DNA from 2 places in the Carboxylicivirga taeanensis genome. Region 1 is predicted to be linked to the other one. Evidence: riboswitches for the same ligand, from Rfam matches in the RefSeq annotation. Region 1 holds a riboswitch; the other holds the start of a gene.
The links. Region 1 has a riboswitch for cobalamin ahead of ACSX1H_RS08460 (precorrin-2 dehydrogenase/sirohydrochlorin ferrochelatase family protein). Riboswitches for the same ligand answer to the same signal wherever they lie in the genome.

Region 2: it holds a riboswitch for cobalamin, as region 1 does, so the genes downstream of both, cobT (nicotinate-nucleotide--dimethylbenzimidazole phosphoribosyltransferase) here and ACSX1H_RS08460 (precorrin-2 dehydrogenase/sirohydrochlorin ferrochelatase family protein) in region 1, are expected to answer to the same signal.

Annotation. Positions count from the first base shown of each region.
Region 1 covers NZ_JBPUSJ010000004.1:318,810-323,005, reverse strand. The annotation lists gene ACSX1H_RS08470 (sirohydrochlorin chelatase) at 1-855, opposite strand; gene cobA (uroporphyrinogen-III C-methyltransferase) at 848-1,627, opposite strand; gene ACSX1H_RS08460 (precorrin-2 dehydrogenase/sirohydrochlorin ferrochelatase family protein) at 1,624-2,223, opposite strand; cobalamin riboswitch at 2,509-2,713, opposite strand; gene mnmE (tRNA uridine-5-carboxymethylaminomethyl(34) synthesis GTPase MnmE) at 2,824-4,196, shown strand, end outside.
Region 2 covers NZ_JBPUSJ010000004.1:91,091-95,286, forward strand. The annotation lists gene ACSX1H_RS07700 (adenosylcobinamide-GDP ribazoletransferase) at 1-510, opposite strand, end outside; gene cobT (nicotinate-nucleotide--dimethylbenzimidazole phosphoribosyltransferase) at 589-1,626, opposite strand; cobalamin riboswitch at 1,714-1,915, opposite strand; gene ACSX1H_RS07710 (beta-alanine-activating enzyme beta-propeller domain-containing protein) at 2,241-3,428, shown strand; gene egtD (L-histidine N(alpha)-methyltransferase) at 3,430-4,196, opposite strand, start outside.

The DNA of each region.
Region 1 (4,196 bases):
TTAATGATGATGATGTCCGCAACAATCGTGTCCGTGATGATGGTGATGCGGCACATAACTCTCCAGTGTCTCCTTATCTACTGCCGTAATTAAGTCCACCTCACCTCTTTCCGCACTTTCCAAACGCTTAATCAGAATCTGTGCTAAATGATCTGAATCGCTTAACAGGGGCGCCACAAACACGTTACGATCAGAATGCTTTTGAGCAAACTCCGCAAATAAAACTTGCGCTTTATCCATATATACACCCGGAAAGAACACATAGGGAACAACAAGGATATTTTTATAGGGTAGCTTTTCGCAGATAGATAAGGCTTCAGGGACCGATGGGTAAGTCATGCGACTGCAGAAGCCATTGATAGCAAACCCATACTTATTGGACTCCTGCACCATGCGAGTTAACCGGGCTAAATCGCCATTGGCAGCTATTTTAGAAGCGCCAACTCCCAAGCCGAACAATAAGGTATCCTTCGGCTCAACCTTATTACCGTGTAAGGCTTTCTCAATCAAATCGTTTGACAAGTGCAACATATCCTCGCAATCGCCTATGTAATGGGCCATTTTAATGGAGACATTGTATTTGGCCTGCAACTGATACAGAATACAAGGAATATCCTTTTGAATGTGCACACCGGTAAACAAGAAAACCGGAACCGCTACTATCTCTGTAACCCCTTTTTGGGTCAGGCGCTTTACCCCTTCTTCGAAATCGGGTTCCGATAGTTCCAGAAAACCGGCTTCCACTTCATAATCGGGCAGCAGTGTCGCTACCTGGCGTGTGTAGTTCAGAAAGGCCTCTTCGCCTCGTTTAACACGGGTACCATGACCGCAGATTAAAACTCCTTTTTTAGACATGTGATATTTCTTGAGGTTTAATAGATTGTATTATGGGTTTTAATTGATTGGAGAAATTCACCACCTCACCAATAACCATGAGCGCTGGTGGCATAAACCCTCTATCCGCCATCGCCTCGCCAATGGTTTCCAGGGTGGCAGTCAGCATCTCCTGCTGAGGATAGGTCCCCCAACGAATCAGAGCCACCGGTGTTTCATTTTTCTTACCCCCGATGATTAGTTCATTGGCAATGCGTTGGGCATTACTTACCCCCATGTACACCACCAGGGTATCCGATGCTTTAGCGAGCGCCTGCCAATCCACCGAGTTCTTCCCTTTAGCCGGATGACCAGTCACGAACGTAACCGATGAGGCCACATGACGAGCCGTTACCGGAATGCCCATATAGGCAGGCACCGCCACACCAGAGGTAATTCCAGGTACCACTTCATAATCAATGCCGTTTTCAATGAGCGTTAATATCTCCTCAACGCCCCGGCCAAAAACAAACGGATCGCCACCTTTCAGACGGACGATGTTTTGGCCTTTGCCGGCATAATGCACCAACAATTCATTTAGGTCGTCTTGCGGATAAGTATGTTTGTCCTTCATCTTGCCAACATAGAGCCGTTCGCACGAAGCCGAACAATACTCCAGCAATTCTTTGTTCACCAGGTAATCGTACAGCACCACATCGGCCTGCTTAAGCAACTTAACGGCTTTTACGCTGACCAGGTCAGCATCGCCCGGGCCGGCACCAACCAGCCATACTTTCCCATATTTAGGATTCATTCTATTGAGTTAAGATTAATCTTGTTATTTTCAATCTGATGGATGAGTTCATCAATGAGACTATTCATCTCATCCTGATACTCTTGATTACCCGTTTCAAGCATCAACTTTCGCTTCTCACCAATCAACGCTACTTGTTCAGGCGTAATAGATGATAATTTAGACATGAAATACCTGCGCAAACGGGCCGACAAAGCAGGTGAAATTCCTTCCGTGGTAATTCCCACATTCAAATGCCCCACCTGACAGCTGGCCGGGATAATAAAATCGCCCTTGTCAGCGCCATCCACACTATTTGCTAAAACATTGTGGCTTTGAGCTTCTGAAATAATTTGTTGATTAACTGTTTGGTTATTGGTAGCGGCAAACACCAGGAAAAAGCCAACGACATCATCGTTTTGATAGCATCGGCTCCTATGCTTCATCCTGTTGTTGTTAACCAACTTCTGCAAAACCGGTGTTAATTCTTTGGAAATAACAGTTACGGCAGCACCGGCAGCAAGTAATTTGTTCACTTTTCGTTGTGCAACTTTACCGCCACCAACAACTAAACAAGCTTTATTTTTTATTTGGATATGAATCGGATAAAATTGCATGCTAATATTCTTTTAAAGCATCCAAAACACAGATCAACAATGCCCTGTTATCCTGATTCAACGAGTTATACAGATGTATCTTCATAGCGCCTTTAAACGCCCCGGAATGAAAGTGAAATGCATAAAAAAACATTCAGCACACTTCGACAATATACTTCTGCCAAAATGGTTAGTAACCATTCTGCAACAGTAAGTTGCCTTACGTACCTGCACTTTTTAGTGCCTTAAATATTGAATTGCTTTTTTATTCATGTATCAAACTTTTAAACCCGAAAGCTTTGATTAATAATCATTTGTTACATGGCAGGTTTTCTGACTTACTCCCTCCTGATTGCGCCTTCCCATTTCGTTAAACTGAAACAGTGACCTTTTGCAATGGAGTTAACAGAGCTTACAGCTGCGGGTACAGCTCCGGAATTACACCGGATTCCCTCTTTCCGTCAAAGTCCGAATAGGTTGACCTTGACTCACCATTTATGGCCACAAATGTAATACAATTTTGCAATCGCCAAACGAGTGACGACATTTTTCTTTAATGAATGATGTACGGCCTCAATTGCGTATATTTGCATTTTTGATAATGATTCTAACAGCCAACCAGTGCGTCAGTCCTGGTTCGAAAAGACCGAAAAGATGCTAAGCGAAAAAGATACAATTTGCGCCATATCAACCGCCCAGGGAATGGGTGCCATTGCAGTTATCCGTTTATCAGGCAATCAATCAATCGCTGTTTGCGAACAGCTGTTCAAACCAGCTAAAGCCGGAAAGAAATTGTCGGAACAAAAGGCCAACACCATTCATTTTGGCAGCATAACTGATGGCGATAAAGACATTGACGAGGTATTGGTTAGCGTTTTTAAAGCACCGCATTCTTTTACCGGTGAAGACATTATTGAAATAGCCTGCCATGGTGCTCCTTATATCCAGCAACAAATTCTTCAACTTCTTACCAGACATGGTGCCCGGCTCGCTACTGCCGGTGAGTTTACCCAACGTGCATTTATCAACGGTAAAATGGACCTGTCACAAGCTGAAGCAGTGGCTGATTTGATTGCTTCACGCAGCGAAGCAGCCCGCCGGGTGGCCCTGCAGCAGATGCGCGGTGGTTTCTCCAGTGAGCTGATTAACCTGCGTATGCATCTTCTCAACTTCATTTCTTTAATAGAACTAGAACTGGATTTTAGTGAAGAGGATGTGGAGTTTGCCAACCGTAGCGAACTCACCAAGTTGGTGAATGAGATTGAGGCTGTATTAAAAAAACTGGTGAACTCATTCTCGCTGGGTAATGCCATCAAAAATGGGATTCCTGTGGCTATAGTGGGACATACCAATGCGGGCAAATCCACCTTGTTAAATACCCTGTTGCAGGAAGAGCGTGCCATCGTTTCGGACATACACGGTACTACACGCGATGTGATTGAGGATACCATCAACATTGAAGGCATCAGCTTCCGCTTTATTGACACAGCCGGTATACGCGCCACTATAGATGAGATTGAGAACCTGGGCATAGAACGTACCTATGACAAAATCACTAAAGCTACCATCATCTTGCTGATGCTGGATGTGAACGACCCGGATGAGAAAATTCACGATGCCATCACTGATGTAAAACAGCGCATGGATGAGCATCAGCAGCTTATAGTGGTAATCAATAAAACCGATTTAGCCAATGAAGGCGTTCAGGAGCGTTTCCAAAAGAGCAGTTTCAAAGAGCTGTCGGGTACCGATGCCATTGTGCCCATCTCGGCCAAACAACAATTAAATATTGATGCCTTAACTGCTGCACTGCTTAAAACTGTTAACCTCTCAGCCATCGATAACGACGAGGTGATTGTTACCAATGTGCGCCATTACGAGGCTCTGCAAAAATCACACGAAGCCATCCTGCGTGTAGTCGATGGCCTGCAAACAGGTATCTCCGGCGATTTCCTGGCCCAGGATATTCGTGAAGTGCTGCATTTCCTTGGTGA
Region 2 (4,196 bases), 230 kb from region 1:
TGACTTGCTCAACTCATCATCCCTTACGTAGTTTAATGAGTGCATCGTCCATACAGCCATAGCACGGCTGAGCATGTGGCCAGCTATTAAAACCTGCACCATTTTTGACGGTGGAATCTCATTGAGTGTTGTAAATTTCAAAAGTAACGCCAGTAAAATCCCAATAGCTCCATAGGCACCCACCCTGGAATCCTTCATGATATCAAGGATTTTTCCTTTTGTCCAGCCACCACCAAAGGCATCGCATACATCAGCTAGGCCATCTTCATGGAACGCACCGGTAAGCAGTATCGAGGTAATCATCGACAACATAACGGCTACTGCTTGTGGCAGAATCAATGCCGATAGGTAGAATACTAATCCGCTAATTCCGCCAACCACCAGGCCCACCAGCGGCAGGTAGCGGTTGCACTTGTTTAAATTCTCTTGTGAAAATGCAACCTTAAACGGCACAGGTATGCGGGTGAAAAAGCCAAAGGCAGTGAGCAGCAGGCTGAGTTGTTGTTTCATGTATTTTGGTTTATTAGGAAATGCCAGGAATAAAAATATGCTATTAGCCAATAGCCATCAGCTAATAGCTTGATTTATTTACTCTTTATTACTGACACCGGCATCGTCGAAGCTACTCATTTCGTTCATAAAGTTAACTGCCGACTGAATAATTGGATACACCACAGCGGAACCGGTTCCTTCTCCCAGGCGCAAATCTAAATGAAGAATGGGCTCGGCTTTCAGATGTTCTAACATGAGTTTGTGTCCTTGTTCGTTTGATTTGTGCGCAAACAGGCAGTAATCTATTACTTTGGGGTTGATTGCGTGTGCCGCAATAAGCGCTGATGTAGCGATAAATCCATCTGAAATTACCAGCATATTAAGTTCAGCCGCCTTAAGGATAGCTCCGCAAATGGTAGCAATTTCATAGCCCCCAAATGTTGCTAATATTTCAATTGGGTCGGTAATAGCCTCGTGCAGAGTAAGAGCTTTGTCGATGACATTGGCTTTGTGCGCGATGCCTTCGGGGCTAAGTCCAGTGCCCGCTCCAGTTGCTTCGGTGGCTGAGTAGCCCGCATATTTACACAGAAGCGCGGTAGCAGCCGTAGTATTGCCTATTCCCATTTCTCCAAACCCTACAATATTGGTGCCTTCTTCATGGAGTTGTTGCATAAGCCTGGCTCCATTTTGCATGGCTAGGCTGCACTCGTCAATTGTCATTGCTGGCTCAACCGCAAAATTACGGGTGCCTTTTCGGACTTTGAGGTCTAGTAATTGATTGTTGGTATCGAAGTCGTAATTTACACCGGTGTCTGCCACTAATAGCTGGATATTATTTTGTTTGCAGAACACATTGATGGCTGCACCGCCGTTCAAAAAATTCATCACCATCTGAAAGGTTACTTCCTGAGGGTAAGGGCTTACCTGTTCTTGTGTAATGCCATGGTCCGCCGCACAAACTAGAATGGTGGGTTTTGAAAGTTGGGGACTGGTTGTTTGTTGCACTCTACATACCTTAAAGGCTATTTTTTCGAGCATGCCCAAAGCACCAACTGGCTTTGTTTTAAGATTGATTTTGCGTTGAATTTCTTCATCCTTGGCAGATGAAACTGACTTGATTTGTAGCTCCTGCATTGTTGAAATTTATTAGTTTAACAAGCTTCAGGAGGATCGATGAAAACATAGTCCACACATAAATGGCCATCTATTTCACTTTACCCCGAAGTATTTCATGTTAAGGCAGGTCTTCTGGCTTACCTCAGTTTTGTCGCCTTCCCATCCAATTAACTTGGATAGTGGTTATCAACAGAACCTGCTTTTAAAAAGCAAGAGGCTTACAGCTACGGGGATAGCTCCGGAATTTATAATCTTATAGCACCGGATTCCCATTTTAAGCATGAGCACCTTAACAATTGCAAAAGTATAAAATTATCACTCAGGAATATTGGAAAGTCGAGTTAATATCTTTTGCTGGGGTGTTATGGAGTGAGTCAGGTTGATACTTTTTATGCATTATTAGACTCATAATAAGGTACACTAGTTATTCATTGGAATAACAAATTTATTCACCTTCTTTTAAACCGAAGGTAAGGCTGGCCTAATGGCTGATCTTGTTTTTATAAATAGTTTACTAGAGTGCTAGTAAAGACCTTGTGACTTATGGTGGGACCTTTTGTAAAAATGAAATTGGATGGTTAGGGGTAAGGTCGTTCTCAGCTGTCTTTAAACTATAACCAATTTTACTATCTATGATGAAATTATTAACTGTTTTGATGTTGGGGCTCATTTCTTTTTGTGCAAAAGCACAAACTAACACATCGTGGCAATTTGACGCTGAAGCAGGCATCTATTCGTCACCTGTAATTCTTTTGGAAACTCTTTATTTTGGAGATAATGCCAATTACTTATATGCGCTCAATAAGCAGACAGGGCAGCTCAATTGGAAAATTAAATTAGCTGGCAGTATTAAATCAAAACTCTGTGTATATAACAATTGGCTTATTGTATATGATGGTAGTGGCACAGTTTCGGCTATTCATAGCCAGACAGGACGCCGTATCTGGACGTTTTCGACAGAAGGAGAGAGCTGTGTTGACCAATGGGATTATTACAACTCATCGCCTGTGGTAGTCAATCATATGGTGTATGTTGGCAGTGGCGATAATCATGTTTATGCCATTGATGCTGTCAGCGGCCAATTAAAATGGAAATATAAAACAGGTGGTGTTGTGCACGCATCACCTGTTGTGCACGATAATAAAGTGCTGATTGGGAGTTTTGATGGTTATTTTTATGCTTTAGACGCCGTTAGCGGGAGTTTGGTTTGGCGGTTTAAGACTGTAGGTGACAGATATTTCCCCAACGGAGCTATTCAAAAAGCCGCTTGTATCTATCGCGATAAAGTAATTTTTGGTAGTCGGGATTTTAATATTTATGCGTTGGACATTGAAACAGGACGTGGCCATTGGAACTATAAAGAACGAGGGAGCTGGATCATTGCAACGCCCTTAGTCGTAAATGACCGATTGTATTTTGGTACCTCTGATACGCATCGTTTTTATTGTTTTCAGGCTAATAGTGGAGAGATTTTATGGGAAAAGGCTTTGAATATGCGCGTGTATTCAACAGCACTAGCAAAGAATGAGCGGATATATTTCGGTTGTTTCAATGGTAAAGTTTATGGTTTGTCAGCTGAGTCGGGGCAGAAGGTGTTTGAATTTCAAACAAAAGCCAGTTTGCAAAACTATGCATCTCTTTTTAAGTCGGAGACACAATTTGCAGATGGCGTTGAGCTGTATGGTGACGATGGAGAAGAGATTGAAAAGCAGTTATTGAACCTGGGTGCTTTTTTATCGACTCCTCTTATTGATAATGGAATGCTGTATATTGGTGATGCCAATGGTCATTTTTATGGCATTGAGTTAAAGGATTATTGAACTATTTTATAAACTGTACCAAGGCAAACCACTTTTGGTCGTCGTAAAAGATACGATTAATGGGCAGTTTACTTTGAGCCGATAAGTTTTCGATCATTTCAAGCGAATACTTAAAAGAATTCTCAGTGTGAATGCTTTCACCTTTGCTTAACTCAATGCACTCTTTTAAATATGGAGAGGTGATTATTATTTCGTCCTGGGCAATCAGATGCATCTCAACGCGACTTTTTGCAGCATTAAAGAAAGCCTTGTGTTCAAAATCGGCGGGTTGAATATTGGAGTTCAGCAAGGCATTGCAGGCACGTAAGATGTTTTTATTAAAAGCTTCTGTTATGCGTTGGCTATCGTTGTACGCAAGTTCGAGAATAGCAGAATCCTTAACCAGGTCGAGACCTAATATCAGTTGGTCGCCCGGATTCATTATCTGCTGCAGGTTTTTCAACAGCGCCTCGGCCTTGTGAAGTTCAAAATTGCCAACGGTGCTGCCAAAGAAGCAGATAATTCGTGGGCGTTCATTTGGCAGTGTATTTAGCCAGGTAAAATCAGTAGCGATGCCCTGAACTTTTATGTTTGGGAATGCATCATTTAAGGTATTTTTTGATTGGCGAATAGAGGAGTCGCTCACATCAATTGGGAAATAGTGAATGTGGCTATGCCTCTCTTGAGGAATGGTCTCCAGCACTAATGAAATTTTGGAGCTGTCGCCACTTCCAAGCTCAATTATGTTTACATGACTTAAGTGGGCAAATAGTTCTTTCCGGTACTTCT